DNA from 2 places in the Trichocoleus sp. Lan genome. Region 1 is predicted to be linked to the other one. Evidence: riboswitches for the same ligand, from Rfam matches in the RefSeq annotation. Region 1 holds a riboswitch; the other holds the start of a gene.
The links. A riboswitch is a leader RNA that binds a small molecule or an ion and turns the genes downstream of it on or off. The one in region 1 is predicted to bind cobalamin.
Positions count from the first base shown of each region.

Region 2: linked by a shared signal. The riboswitch ahead of NDA03_RS24645 (HupE/UreJ family protein) and the one ahead of NDA03_RS20310 (sirohydrochlorin chelatase) in region 1 are both predicted to bind cobalamin.

Region 1 is NZ_JAMPKA010000024.1:33,569-41,098, forward strand. It holds gene NDA03_RS20295 (acyltransferase family protein) at 1-1,065, opposite strand, end outside; gene NDA03_RS20300 (nucleoside deaminase) at 1,530-1,967, shown strand; gene NDA03_RS20305 (hypothetical protein) at 2,416-3,132, shown strand; cobalamin riboswitch at 3,430-3,565, shown strand; gene NDA03_RS20310 (sirohydrochlorin chelatase) at 3,605-4,633, shown strand; gene sipA (regulatory protein SipA) at 4,743-5,051, shown strand; gene NDA03_RS20320 (hypothetical protein) at 5,142-5,990, opposite strand; gene NDA03_RS20325 (lysophospholipid acyltransferase family protein) at 6,268-7,164, opposite strand; gene NDA03_RS20330 (endonuclease/exonuclease/phosphatase family protein) at 7,458-7,530, opposite strand, start outside.
Region 2 is NZ_JAMPKA010000038.1:40,785-48,314, forward strand. It holds gene pap (polyphosphate:AMP phosphotransferase) at 1-55, shown strand, start outside; gene NDA03_RS24630 (YdcF family protein) at 131-1,177, shown strand; gene NDA03_RS24635 (ABC transporter ATP-binding protein) at 1,306-3,054, shown strand; gene NDA03_RS24640 (hypothetical protein) at 3,067-3,192, opposite strand; cobalamin riboswitch at 3,293-3,443, shown strand; gene NDA03_RS24645 (HupE/UreJ family protein) at 3,464-4,126, shown strand; gene NDA03_RS24650 (M56 family metallopeptidase) at 4,224-5,066, opposite strand; gene NDA03_RS24655 (BlaI/MecI/CopY family transcriptional regulator) at 5,057-5,488, opposite strand; gene NDA03_RS24660 (tetratricopeptide repeat protein) at 5,709-6,389, shown strand; gene NDA03_RS24665 (TonB-dependent receptor) at 6,482-7,530, shown strand, end outside.

The DNA of each region.
Region 1 (7,530 bases):
CCACCAGAACAGCAATGTCACGATGGCAAACAATAAAGAGGCGTTTATCGCTCCTGCCCAAGACAGAAAGACATTCTCATAGATCCAGTTGTAAGTAGTTGGGGCGGTTTCGCCGGTTCCAACGTGGGTTTTAGCCAGGATTTTAATCAGCACAACTGAGGCGACGAACGCGAAGATAGCGTTTAACCCCATAACTTCAAACGGCTTTCCCCATCGACGGAACTTCCGCACTTCCATCAATTCATAACAAGCTGCCAGCAACAGCAACGCCCAACCAGTTGTGAAAAGCACAAAAGAACTCGTCCACAGTTTCTTGTTGATGGGAAACGTTAACCCCCACGCCCATCCAGCGACTAGGCAAGCAATGCCAAACAAGACCAAGCCGATACTGGTGCGTGACTGTACTGGTTGGGTGCGTATCCAGTCAACCGTAAAGTAGCCGGTGAGGACGGTGACAACTGCTGGAAGAGTGCTGAAAAGACCTTCAGGATCTCCCATTGAGTTGAAATTATCTCCCTTATACAGATGCGCTGTGCCAATAATCAGGCGGTCAATATAAGCGCCAAAATTCCCTTCCCTCGTTAAGACACCAGCTCCATAATCGGGAACCGGGATCAAAGACATCGCCATCCAGTACCCAATGAGTAGCAGTGCTGCGAGTACCCACTGTCCTTTGCGTGGCACGTTAAGAACTATCAGAGCAGCCACCAGGTAGGCAAGGCTAATCCGCTGCAAGACGCCCATGATGCGGATGGAGCTGAAGTCATAATTCCAGAAGCCGTTCAGCAGCAAACCAAGAATAAAAAGAATCGCCGCTCGGCGTAAAATTTGTCTATAAACATCGGCAGTAGGGCGGTTCCCTTCCGCGTATTTGGAAAGGGAAAAGGTCATTGCCCCGCCGACAATAAATAGAAAGAAGGGAAATACCAAGTCTGCCAAGGTGCAGCCGTGCCATTCTGCGTGTTCCAGGAAAGGATAAACTTGGTCGGCAACTCCCGCCTGATTAACTAAAATCATTCCCGCAATGGCAATACCTCGAAACACATCGAGCGAAGTCAAGCGCATAGTAGAGTTTCCAGAAGCAAGACATTAATAAATAACAGGGTGATAGGCATCACTCTATCGAACGAAGACGTTCATCTTGTCGCTTAGGGTAACATCACGGGGAAGGAAATCAAAATAATTCCCGATTAATTAAAGAGTTGTAGGAGCGTGATGCTAGCTCTAGCCGTTCAAGCTTATACTAGGGTCACGAAACTGCTCGATAAAATTTTGGTATCGCGAATTACTCGTACTGACCCGCAACAACGCCGCGCTTAGTTGTTGCAGGCTTTGCTGAAGGAAACCGAACATATTCTGAGGATAGAATACTTTACTGTGGTTGATATAGATTGATAATGATCAAAAATTAAGCAATTATTTTTTAGCATTTTATTTAGTTGATTTAAGTATGAGAATTTATAGGCTTACATTAAAATAGGATAAAATAAGTCTCATCCCGAAAATTATTTTTTGGTCGCATAAGTTAGATGAAAACAGAGAAATTCATGAAGATAGCCCTGGAAGAAGCAAAGCTAGGAGATGCTCCTTACGGTGCAGTAATTGTTAAAGACAATCAAGTAATTATTAAAGCGCACAATACTGTCGAAACGGATAATGACCCAACTGCCCATGCAGAAATTAACGCAATTCGGTGTTTAACAAAAGAAATAAAAAATCCTTCTTTAGAAGGTTATACCTTGTACACAACTTGCGAACCGTGCCCAATGTGTACAACAGCTTGTATATGGGCAGGGATATCTGAAATGATATTTGGAGCTTCCATTCAAGACTTAATTGAGGCTGGTGTTCCCCAGCTTGACTTATCTAGCGAAGAAATTATTAGGAAAGGGTCTAAGAAAATAAAAGTGACCAAAGGGCTTCTAAAAGAAGAAGCTCTACAATTATTCAATCATTCATGCGGCTAGGTTAATCGGGTAAAGACAGCTTAACAGAGGGGTAAAAAAATATTGTTGACACGCTTACCCACTGATGATAACCCTTGAAAACGAGGACTTTGAGTGGCTCGGTTCCTTCCTTTTTAAGCTTCCCTAGATCAGGGTAGTTTCATTTATTAAAAGAAAATTCTGTAACGTTAATCAAGCATATCAATTGGCAAACCCTCTTCTGTCCTTGCGAAGGTAAGAGAAGAGGGTTCGCTGTGGAAAATAAAGAAAAATTAAATGGGGTGGTTCCGTCTAGGAGGAAGCGTTTCCGAAGAACCGATATTTCTTTTAAAGTCAATTCGTATTTTCCCTGAAATAAAGATGTAAAAATTATTAAATTCACAATTTTATTAATTTGACTTTATTATAACTTTATTTAAATAAACGTATTCTGGTTTTAGTGAGCAAAGCATCTACAAAATAACAAGTTATGAAAAAGCTTTTGATGTTGGTAGCGATCGCGCTGTTTGTTCCATTCTTTGCCCAGCGCTCCGCAGCCGCCACGATACTTAAGGTGTCGCAAGAATCTAAACCCGGCTTGGGTGACTTTGATAGTAATATCTTGGGTTTTGTTGAAGCTTTCAGTACAAATAAAACAGCAGCCAATTACTACCAGTATAGCAAAGGTTATAATTCATCCTTTAGTAACCCAGCCCTGAGTTTAACGGCTAAGCAATCTCACCTTTTTTTTGTAGATGCTATTGATGGGCTGTCACTGTTCATCGTTCATTCTAAGCCGGGTAATCTAACAGGTGGAGCAGCTAAAATGAGCTTTAACTTGTTGGGAGATACGGCGGAATTAAAAATTGTTGACGATTTAGGTGAGGCAACTGCAAATTCCACTGGCAGCCTCTTTACTTCAAATCAGGGTTGGGGAGCTTGTTGCACTGATGGTTTAGCCATTGGTTCGCTTGACAGCAATTGGGAAATGTTAGTGAAATTCACTGCGCCGCCTAGAGAGTTGAACAGATGGCAAGTGTATTCTTCATCAACCTCGGCAAATATTTCACTCTCGATGCAAACAGGGCGTCGAGTAAAATTAAACGTTGCACCCGTATCTACACCCGAGCCTTCAAGCATGACTTCCTTAGTTTTTGCCGGGTTAGCACTGGCTGTGCATCGTCGCACTCAGGGCGGTATTTTGTAATGGATAATTTGTATTTTTTATCAGACTTCTAGGTATGGGGTTATCTTTATCTTTATACAGTCAGCAATGGTTTGGATTGATAAGGTTCTATAAGCTACAAAAAACGGGAGCATCCCGCTTTTGTAAAAAAGCCACAAACGGTCAATCAATTCTAGAGTTGCTCGATCGATCGCCAAACTTGCGAATGATACTCGATAAAGTTGGAAAAATTTTCCTTCAGTTTTGATGGGGCATCAAAAACTGGCATCTGGAGAGTCTTGGGAATACCCCCTCCCCCTGGATTTTGAGCTGCGACCGGATCGGCTAAGATATCAAGGCACACGTAAAGGGTAACAACGTGGGGAAACGCCGGTGCAAATCCGGGGCTGTGCGGCAGCTGTAAACGAGGTGACTCTCGGAAGCCAGAATGCCTACTTAGTACCTTCATACAGTCTAACTTCCTGCCTTGCACGGGAAAGGAGCAATCAAATTGATGCCTAGTATAAATTCAACCGATCTGATGGGACTGCAATCCCCTACTCCCCAGTCGATTCAATTGCCGCCGCTACCTTTGCGTCGTCCGTTGTTGATGGTTGGTCATGGCACCAAAGATGAGGATGGACGGCAGAGTCTTCTAGATTTTGCCGATGCGTATCAAGCGTTAGACCCGTCGCGTCCTGTTTTACCTTGTTTTCTAGAACTCACTACCCCCACGATACAGGAGGGGGTGGATCGCTGTGTAGAAGAGGGTTACACGGAACTCTCTGTATTGCCGATTTTGCTATTTGCAGCTCGACACAATAAGTTTGATGTTACGAATGAGTTAGACCGGGCAAGGGTTAGACATCCCCAGGTGAAGTTTTACTATGGGCGTCATTTTGGGATTACGCCAGGGATTTTGGATTTGTGGCGATCGCGTCTTTTGGAATTAGACCAACCCCAGTACAATCGCTCAGAAACGGTTCTGCTCTTTGTCGGTCGGGGTTCCAGCGATCCTGATGCGAACAGCGATGTTTATAAGCTTGCCCGGATTCTGTGGGAAGGTAGCGGCTACGCCACCGTTGAAACTTGCTTTATCGGCATTACCCATCCCCGTCTGGAAGAAGGGTTCCGCCGTGCTAGACTCTACGACCCAAAACGCATTATCGTCCTGCCGTACTTCCTATTTACCGGAGTCTTAGTTAAAAAGATTTTCGACATCACGGCGCAACAACAGGAGCAATACCCGGATATTTCCATGACTTGCCTACCAGAAATGGGCATTCACCCTCAGTTGTTGTCTGTATTAAGAGAACGAGAAATTGAGACGCAGTTGGGGCAAGTGCAAATGAATTGCGAAATGTGCAAATTCAGGATAGCAGCCAATAGCAACAGTAACGGGCACACTCCCGCCCACGATCATTCCCATCATGGACATGGGCATGGGCATGGGCATGGGCATGGTCACGATCATGCTCACCCTGCTGAAGATCCATACAGAAATGTAGAGCAATATCATCAAAAGATTTGGCAAGCGCCTTGAATATTTGATAAGTAGTCATTAGTCAGTTGTTATTAGTCATTGGTGTCACTCGCAAAGAACTTAGAACTAATGACTACTGACACCCAACTACTTCATTATCTAAAAACTGATGTCTAAAGAATTTGTAATTGGTGAGCGAGTCCGTGTGGTAACGTTGCCGCCGTACGTCAAAACAGCGGAACCGATGCCGATGCTGCGTCCTCCTGATGTGATTCAGCTTGGGGAAGAGGGGGTTGTTGTTGACCGGCGTCCAGGGGGATATTGGAGCGTCCGCTTTGCCAGAGGAGTTTTTTTGCTGGATAGCCAGTTTATAGAGTCTGTGCAGGCGATCGCTGATACCGAATCAGCGACAGAGGCAACTGATGTGCGATCGCACAATGTACTACCGGAGCAAAAATATATCGTTGATCCCAGCTGAGTCAGAGGCGATCGCGTGTCTTCAAAACGAGGCGTTCGCCTAGCGCTGACCTGTCAGTTCGCACCTCAACAATCGCTAACCCCGATTAAATTACTTCCGCTTTTTCTGGTTTTTCTTGCGTGACTCCTTGGACATCTTTTTTTTAGACTTGGCTTTGGGATCGCTCTTGCCAGGGCGAAAGCCTTTTGCTTCCTGAGAAATTGATGAACCCGTGAAGCCAGAATCGCTGACCCCCTTTCTTTGAAAGCTCTGGTTAAATTCTTTCTTCGGTAATTCTTCAGGCGACTTCAAGCCCAATCCCACCTGCACATCATCCCAGTCTCCTACCAAGAAACGATCCACGGTATCAGCAGCAAAGACACGCTCTATCAGCGGCGCGGACTCTACCGCCTTCAGATCGACCAGGGAACCTATGAGAAAGCTATTCAATTCTGAGCCGTTTTCTGCAAACGATTCCAGTTGATGGGTGAGAATCGCAACACACTCAGGACGAGCCTCAGGATGATCGATTGCAATGTCTTCCAGACAGTTAAGAGCCGTTGTGCGGGGGAATATCGCCTGAGAGGTATCCGCTAGATAAGCCGCCAGAGCCGGAATCGCGGCTTGCCCGATCATGCTATAGACTAATGGCAGTTCTTCGGCAATCCATTCCCAATAGTTGCTTTCCTCTTTCTCAAACAAGCCCATGAGCGGCTCAATGCCAGCCTCAGCGCGGAGTTGGCCCAATGCTCTCCAGGCATGAATGGGTGCCCAGGATTCGAGCGTGTCTTCATCATCCCGGTATAACTCGTTGTCTGTTGCCATGCGGATCAAGTTAGGAATGTCCGTGGGGGCAATACCGAGTTCCAGATAGTCAGGCCAATTGTCAAAGTCCATCTCGGCGCAATTGCCATAGGTGAGCAGCTGGTTTACTGGTGGTGGATAACTCTCTATGCTCATCTCAACCCCTTTGTTTTCATCTCGATTGCTTCTCCCTAGATTCACTTGAGCTTTGGCACCCTCAAGTCCTCATCTCTATCACGATACCGAGGATGAATCAATATAGATAATTAGTCGCGGGATAGCGAAGCAACGTTACTCTCAAGCGTGCTTCGCCTTCATTAATTCACCGCTACTAGGTGAAAAAGTGAGTTGGGAGGGGAAGATCCCCGGTCCGATCGCCCTCTTGTATTCTTTTCTCTGGCTTCTTCGCAGTTGGTTTAGTTCCTGTGCCTTTTTAGGGTGCGGATGATTGCCTCGCGCTAACTTCTAGAACTAAACGGTCTAGTGCAAGTTGCATCTGGGTACAAACTTTTTCATAGCAAGCATTCACATAAGCGCGATCGCTCGCTGCTGCACGACCATAGCGTTCAAACACAATCGGGGCAAGGACACGAGTATGAATTTGCACTGGCAGCGGAAAATTCGGGATCGGGCCAATTGCCACTCCCCAAGGCAACCCTAAATAAAGTGGAAATACACCCGTTTCAGCATCTAACTTCCAGGGAAAGCCCCATTCATGCAGTTGTCGCACTTGCTGGTAGAAATCTGCTAGAACAATCAGCGTCTCGTGGGCACCATGAGAAATAATCGGTACAATTGGCGCTTCTTCCCGCAGTGCCAGTTTGATAAATCCCTTACGCCCTGCTAGATGAATTTGATAACGCTGGTTGTAAGGACGAAACATATCTTCAGCCCCGCCAGGATAGACGAGTACGGCAGCACATCGCTGGAGGGCAGCGATCGCTACTTTCGGATGAGCGATCAGTGCCCCTACCTGGGCAGCGGGCACCGCGAAAATAGGAGTTTTCCAAGCAGACGGATGCATGAGTCCATAAGCTAAGCGTTCGTAGCCAAACCGGCGGAACCAGTCATACAAAAACATCGAAGTATCGGGCGAAGCCAAACCTCCATTATGGGAACCGACAACCAGCACCTTCCCTTCGGGGGGCATATGATGCCAGCCATCCGTTTGAACCCGAAAATAGTGGCGGTAGAACCATTCCCATACCGGCATCCATGCTTTAATCGCACCGAGATTTCGCTCTTCTAGCGACCAACCATCAAACTGATGACCAGCGGTTTTGCCGTCACTGCCTCTGCTACCCGTAGAAACATTAATATTGTCAAACAATGGTTCTTAACCACCCGAAACTCATAAATTGCGTTCTTTAGGATAATCTGCTGCCGAGTCTATTGGCAAACATTTTCCCTTTTTCTAGCGATCGTTTCCCAATCTTTTTCGGTTAAGGCTCGATCCCCAAACCCTGATTAACAAAAGGGGCAAATTTCCTCCCTTTTAAGGGGCTAGGGAAGGGATTTCTAAGGAGCGAACACCACTAAGGGGACGTATTGCATTACTTGCGCTCTCAGTTTACCTATCTTGCCCTCATTTCTACCTTTTGTGTTGTTTGCGCCTGGAGTGGTTCATTTCTTTTCTGGAATTACTAAGTCTGCAATTAAAGGTCGGTGATCTGAACCAACATTCGGCCCAGTGCGA
Region 2 (7,530 bases), on a different contig from region 1:
TAAGGTAATTCAAACCGTAACCGAGGCGATTCGGGCAAAATTGAAACGTCAATAAGAGGCAGTCGGTAATCGCTGGTGAATAGTCGTTACCAATTACCCATTACCAATTACCCATTACCAATTACCTACTATGTTTTTACTACTAACGCGGGTTCTGCTGTGGCTGCTGATTGGCACCTTAGTCTATTTTTTGTTAGTGCGATGGATTCCCAAACAATATCTCGCTTGGTTGGGCGGGCTGCTGTTGTTTGTCATCATGGTGATGGCGTTTTACAACCCCAATGAAAGGTTGGTATCGAGTGCCTGGAACATTCTTTCGTTTCCGCTCAAACCGTTGGGGTTGTCGATTATGCTTTTGTTGTTCGCCATTGGTGGAGTGAAAAAGAATGCGCTAACAGGCGTAGCCTGGAACCAACTTAGGATAGCCTTCTTCGTTTTGCTGTTGTCTAGTTTGCCAATCGTTGCCTACTGGCTGGCTCAGCAAGCGGAAGTGGAGGCGATTCAACTGGAGCAACGACGGCAACTGATTTGTCAAACTCAATGTCCGGCTGATATTACGCCGACCGGATCTCAAATTGTGGGGGCGATTGTGGTGCTGGGGCGAGGGACGACACAACCCAATCTTCCCTACCGGACGCAGATTCAATTAACTGATACGGGCGATCGTATTCTATACTCTGCTCAGCTGTATCAAGAACAGCTACGGAGCGGTAATGACCCCTTAGTGATTGTCAGTGCAGGACCTAGAGCGGAGCTGACAGGAAATCAAGATAGTGTTAACGAGGCTAACGATGTCGCGGCGCTGCTGGTCAGGATGGGTGTACCCCGCAACCGAATTGTGATTGAACCGCGTGGGGTTGATCTCCGCACCAGTGCCGTCAGGGTTGAGGAAATCTTGAGGCAGCGCGGTATTCGATCGCGCCGGATTATTCTCGTTGCCTCCGGCTTAAATATTCGCCGTGCCAACCTTACGTTTGCCAATTTGGGCGTCACGGTCATTCCCAGAGCTACAGATTTCTTTACCTTTCAAAGTGGGGCAACGCCTGCCCGACGCATCACCGTCACGGATTTTGTTCCCACCGTGGAAGCGCTAGTCACGACAACGCGAGTGGTAGAAGAATATCTCACTTTCATCTACTACTTCTTACGCGGCTGGTTGACACCCCTCGTTTTATAGAAGCAGCACAAGCGCCAATTCGTCTACGATGGTTTGGGATTGGATGTTAGGCGAAAGCTTCTTGCAGGTTGCAAGAAAGTTTTTTGTCTGTTGCCTTTTCTCAGTTTTTAATCCTCAGTCCTCACAGAATGGCTCACTCTCGGCTGCAAAAATTGGGTGCTTATCTGCGTCCCCACTGGCGACAGGCTACCTTAGGCGTTATCGCGCTGTTTGTTGTGAATGCAGTGGGCGTTTATATCCCTTTGCTGATTCGAGATAGCGTTGACGAACTCCGCCAAGCGTTCGACTTCGCTCAAATCTGGAAGTATGTAGCGCTAATCCTGATTCTGGCTTCGGCAATGTGGGTAGTGCGGATGGCTTCGCGCATCTTGCTGTTTGGAGTCGGGCGACAAGTAGAATTTGACCTGAAACAAAAGATTTTTCAGCATCTACTCACCCTGGAACCGTCTTATTTTGCGAGCAACACTGCTGGAGATTTGATTAACCGGGCGACTAGCGATGTGGATAATATCCGGCGTCTGCTGGGATTTGCCGTATTGAGTTTGGCGAATACAGTTTTTGCCTACGGACTGACATTGCCGGTGATGCTATCGATTAATTTGAAGCTGAGTCTGCTAGCGATCGCAGTCTATCCGTTTATGCTGATCGCTGTGCAGCTATTTAGCGATCGCCTACGGAACGAACAGCTGGTGTTGCAAGAGGAACTCTCTAGCATCAGCGAGTTGATTCAAGAGGATATGAGCGGGATTGGTCTGATTAAAATCTACGCTCAGGAGGAGAACGAACGCCGTGCCTTCTCCCGGTTAAATAATCGCCTGTTGCAAGCCAATATCCAATTAGCAAAGACCAGAAATGTCTTGTTTCCAATCATTCAAGGCATGGCTTTTATCAGCTTACTGATATTGCTATGGGTTGGAGCACGATCAATTGTGGCGGGTGCGATCACAATTGGCGATTTTCTGGCGTTGATTCTCTATACTGAACGATTAGTTTTCCCGACCGCCTTACTAGGTTTTACGATTACTGCTTACCAACGAGGTGAGGTGAGTATCGACCGCATTGAGTCGATTCTGATGGCAGAAGCCAAAATTAAAGATTCTCCGAATGCACTCGCATTACCCGTTGAAAAAGTAAGCGGTAAATTAACAGCGCGTCAACTCAGTTATACGTTTCCGGGAGCCGAAACGCCCGCGCTGAAGAATGTTAGCTTTACGATTGAACCAGGGGAAACCGTGGCGATTGTGGGACCAATTGGCTCAGGAAAATCGACACTTGCCAATGCCTTGCCGCGATTAGTGGATATTCCAAGCGATAGTTTGTTCGTAGATGGCAATGATATTACGCAGATCAAATTGCCCGATTTGCGCGGAGCGATCGCTTATGTCCCGCAAGACAGCTTTCTGTTTAGTACCACCATCAAAAACAATATTCGCTACGGCAATCCTCTGAGCGAACAGACAGAGATTATTAATGCTGCCAAGCAAGCGCAAATTCACCCGGAAATTCTCAATTTTCCCCAGCAATACGAAACCATTGTCGGAGAGCGCGGCATCACCCTCTCAGGGGGACAGCGACAGCGAACTGCTCTCGCCCGTGCTTTGCTGATGGATTCCCCGATTCTGATTTTGGATGATGCTCTCTCCAGCGTTGATAATCAAACTGCCACAGCCATTTTGAATAATCTTTCGGAAGGCATCCAGCGCAAAACGGTTATTTTTATCTCTCACCAATTGTCTGCGGCTGCAACTGCCGATCGCATTTTTGTGATGGATCGAGGTCAAATTGTGCAGTCTGGGACTCATGCCGAACTTTTGCAACAACCTGGACTTTACCGTTCGCTTTGGAACCAGCACGAGCTAAAGGAAATCCTCAGCTAATTTTAGTAGCACTCAAGTAGCGATCGCTATTTGAGTTTCTTGAGGTAATGCAATTTGATTCGTCGGGTTGGATGGTACTTCGGAAACGCTGGGTGTAAAGAACATTAAAGCCGAACCCAGCAGACAATTAACGCACATTTTTCCGATTCCTCCTCAAATAAAGCGGCTCTTGGAGTCATCTGTTTGAGTTGAGGTTCATTTTACCCATACTTTTTAAAATGCCAGCACTGAAGTGATATGATTGCCCTACTCAATCGGTTCTGGTGGGGAGCAGCCACCAGAGGTAACGGGGAAAGTTCGGTGTAAAACCGTCGCTGTCCCGCAGCTGTAATGAGATCCGTCGTTTTGGTCTCTCAGCCAGAATACCCGCCGAGAGAAATTGATTTGCGAAATCTGCGAGGTACAGAATATGTCTAAAGATAGACGCTTTGCTTTCTTAAATCTGATGCAAAGCCGAACGGTAATTGTATTTTTGGTTTTAATTAGCACTTTCCTATGTGCCCAGCGGGCGATCGCTCACCATCCAATGGGTGGCAAGACGCCGTCTAATTTCTTTGAAGGGTTCTTTTCAGGGCTAGCCCACCCCTTGATTGGACTGGATCATTTTGCGTTTGTGGTGGCGATTGGATTACTGGCGGTTGGGCAAGTGCGGGGCGCGTTCATCCCAGCCGGGTTTGTATTGGCAGCACTGGCGGGAACTGGGATTCATTTACTCAATCTAGATTTACCGGCAGCTGAGATAGCGATCGCCGGTTCCGTGATTGTCTTCGGGGCGCTGCTGCTAACGCCAAACAAACCAAACTGGCTGGTTATTCTGGCGCTGGGAGCGCTTGCTGGTTTATTTCACGGCTATGCTTATGGCGAGGCAATCGTCGGTGCTGGTATGACGCCGCTTGTTGCTTACCTTCTGGGTTTCACTTTCATTCAATATGGCGTTGCCTTGGTTGCCATGCTGCTTGGCAATGCAGTGAGCCGGAAATCTGCCACTCAACCTTTATCCTGGCAGCGATTTGCCGGTTTGGTTATCTGCTCGATTGGAGTGGTTTTCTTAAGTAATTCCGTCCTCGGTTAATGATAATCTCGCGCAAAGGTGCAAAGACGCTAACAAAAACTTTGCGTCTTTGCGCGAAATTTGAAAGGAAATTATCCTGATTGTGCAACGCCAAAATTTAAGTGTGAAACGGCACGGTTACTAGCGGCAGAAACCCTAAAAGTATCCAATGCCAAAGCCATAAGCTGGGTGAAGCTGACTCCTCTGATGGTGCCAGAAGCGCTTCGATTCTCTCCTCTAAACGGTTTCGAGGGGCAACGGCACTGAACGCCGCACAGAAACTTTCAGACTGTACTGGCGAGACACTCACCACCAATAGCAGAGATTCTGCTAACAACAAGGGATCTACCTGTTGCGCCGCCCATCGATCCGCACGAAGTTCCCGCAATAGTAAAAGTTCTTGCCACAAAGCTTCTGTATTCGGCAACCAAGCGGTTATCTGGCGCACCCAGCCAAGCCAGAAAAACCAAAACGTATCCCGATAATAGTAATGCGCTTGTTCGTGGGCGAGAACTGCTTCTAGATGATCTCGATCGAGGGTTTCTAACAATCCCTGACTGACGACTAATTCAGGCTGCCAGAAACCAATTTGGGCGCTAAATAGAACGCTGGCATTGAGAAGGCGACCCAATTTACCTTCAAGCTCGATTTGGGGATAAGTGCGTGTCTGTTGTACCGAACGCCATCCTTCATGTGCCAGCTTTAGACATAAAATTCCGGCAACGCCTAAAAATCCCCAGGCGAAGGAGTAACTGAACCATCCGGCTTGCAGTCCTCCCATCTTTCCGTCTGCACCCATGCAAATAACTGCGATCGCTGTCACGATCAATAGCAGCGGCGGAAACAAAAATAACCCAAAGGATCGTTGCCAGCGTTGCGTCCAAGTTCCTGATGGCTCTAACCCTGTGCATCTCAGACACCACGCCAATCCTAACGCCGTCAGAATCATCGCTAGATGCATGATTTTCCCTCCTCTCTCGCTTTGCGTGCGGATTGAAGACGAAGCGCGATCGCTTCTATTTGCTCTACGCTAGCGCTATCTAGGCTATCTGCAAAGGCGGCGACGACATCCGGGTTCCCCACTGCCAAAAACTGGTGTAACTGTTCGTGAGCTTTAATGACTTGCGCTTCTTCCCGCGATACCAAAGGTTGCCAGCAAAAGCTTCGTTCTTGTTTATCGCAAGCTAGCCAACCTTTTTGGGTCAGGCGACGCAGCACCGTTGTTACTGAAGTATAAGCTAACTCCCGGTCTGGGTCAGCCAGAATGCGATCGTGTACATCCTTAACGGTGGCAGAGCCGAGTTCCCAGACGATATTTAAAATCTCCGCTTCTAAAGGGCCAAGAGAAAGTTGTTTGGGACGGTAGTTAGGTAGAGGAACCATACATCTGAACTTTGTGCCTTGTGCAATCTCTGAATAAGCTTACACTCCAGACTTGCACTCTTGTTCAAGTTTGACAGCTTGTCTTTTGACGGCAACAACGACTCAACTCAAAATAATGGGGTTGCATCCCAGTCAGAGCAAAATCTACTGACATTGAGCCTGCGTAGGCAGGCTTTGTTTGTGGCTACACAAACAAAGCCTGTGAGCAATTAGCTACTAAATGACGGGTGTTACGCAGTGCTTTCTCAACATCTATGTTCTCAACGTCTATGTTATGAGTCGCCTTTCCCGCAAGATTGTCATCTTCAGCATTATCTTCAGCATTGTAATGGCACTGCTGAATTCGCCGTCGATGGCTCAAGCTCAGCCATTACAAATCACGCTAACGGCGAGTACCGATACAGATCAAATGAGCGCTGAGGACTTCTTCAAGCGCGGAGTTTACGAGGTATTGAGCGGAGATTACCCTGAAGCGATCGCTGATTTAAACCAAGCAATTCGGCTCAATCCCGATAATGCTCAAGCTTACACGAATCAAGGTCTTGCCCGCGCTGCCCTCGGAGATACGCAAGGAGCGCTCGCTGACTTTAGCCAAGCAATTGAGATCGACCCCAGCCTCGCTTTAGCTTACTATAATCGGGGTTTTGTCCGCTCCCAACTACAAGATTATCCGGGAGCAATAGAAGACTTTAGCCAAGCGATTGAACTCAATCCTCAGGATGGCGATGCCTATCACTGTCGCTGTCTCATTCACTACACGCTGGGAGATAAGCAGGGAGTGAGAGCAGATTTTGAGAAAGCCACCGATCTCTATCTACAACAAGGGAAACGACAACAATATCAAAGTTTACTACAAGAAATTAAAGAGCTTCATTCGTCAAGTCATTTTCTGGTTTCTTAATCATTTGTTACCTTGAATCATCCATGCGATCGCTAAAACTCAAAGCAATTAGCTAAAACGATTATTAACTAAAACTTTATTGAAAAAAATATATGAATAAACACTTACTGTTCAATAGCTTTTTGGTAGCGAATGCTGTAGCAGTATTAGTTTGCCATCCAGTTCTAGCTGAAGTTACACAAGTCACTAGCATTCGTTTAATTCCAACAAGTAACGGCATTCAGGTAATTTTAGAAACTACGGGTGGTACACTTTCTCGAATTTTGACATCCAGCAACAACGATATCTTTACCGCTAACATCATCAATGCTCAGTTGAGCTTACCCGAAGGAAATCGTTTCTATCAAAACAACCCTACTGATGCAATCACTGCTGTATCTGTTACTCCTTTGGATTCTAATAGTATTCAGGTAGTCATAATTGGAAAGGCTGGGATTCCGCCCGGAGAAGTTAATCAAAGTGATTCCGCGCTTATTTTCAACCTAGATAATACTACTGATTCCATAGCATCTGAGCCTGATAGCGAGTCTGATGAAACGCCTGAAGCATTTGAATCAAGCGAGTTGGCAACTGAGCCAGAAGTTCAAGTAGGAACAAATGAAGAAATTGAATTAGTCGTAACGGCGAAAAGAGAAATTTTTCCAGAAACATCTACGCCCGTCTATACAATTAATCAAGAAGAAATCCAGAAGCAAGGCGCTAATAGTGCAGCAGAAGTATTGAGAGGGCTTCCTGGATTTGCCATTAATGATGCCGGTTTCGGGGCAGATATTCATACAGGTACTTACTACCGAGGGCATTCGATTAATCAATCTGTTTTTCTCCTCAATGGCAGACCTATCAACACGAATATTAATACTTATCATGGTGCTACCGACCTTAATAGTATTCCAGTAGAAGCAATTGAACAAGTGGAATTATCTAGCGGCACCAGTTCTACTTTATATGGTTCGGAAGCTTTTGGAGGAGTTGTTAATATCATCACCAAACAAGGGCAAGAAGTTCCTAAACTCAATGCTTCAGTTGAATATGGCTCTTTTAATCAGTCCAACTATCGGATTAGCTACGGGGGTTCTGCGGACAATCTAAGATTTAATCTCGGCTATGAAGAGTACGAAGCAGATAATCGTTATGCTGTCCC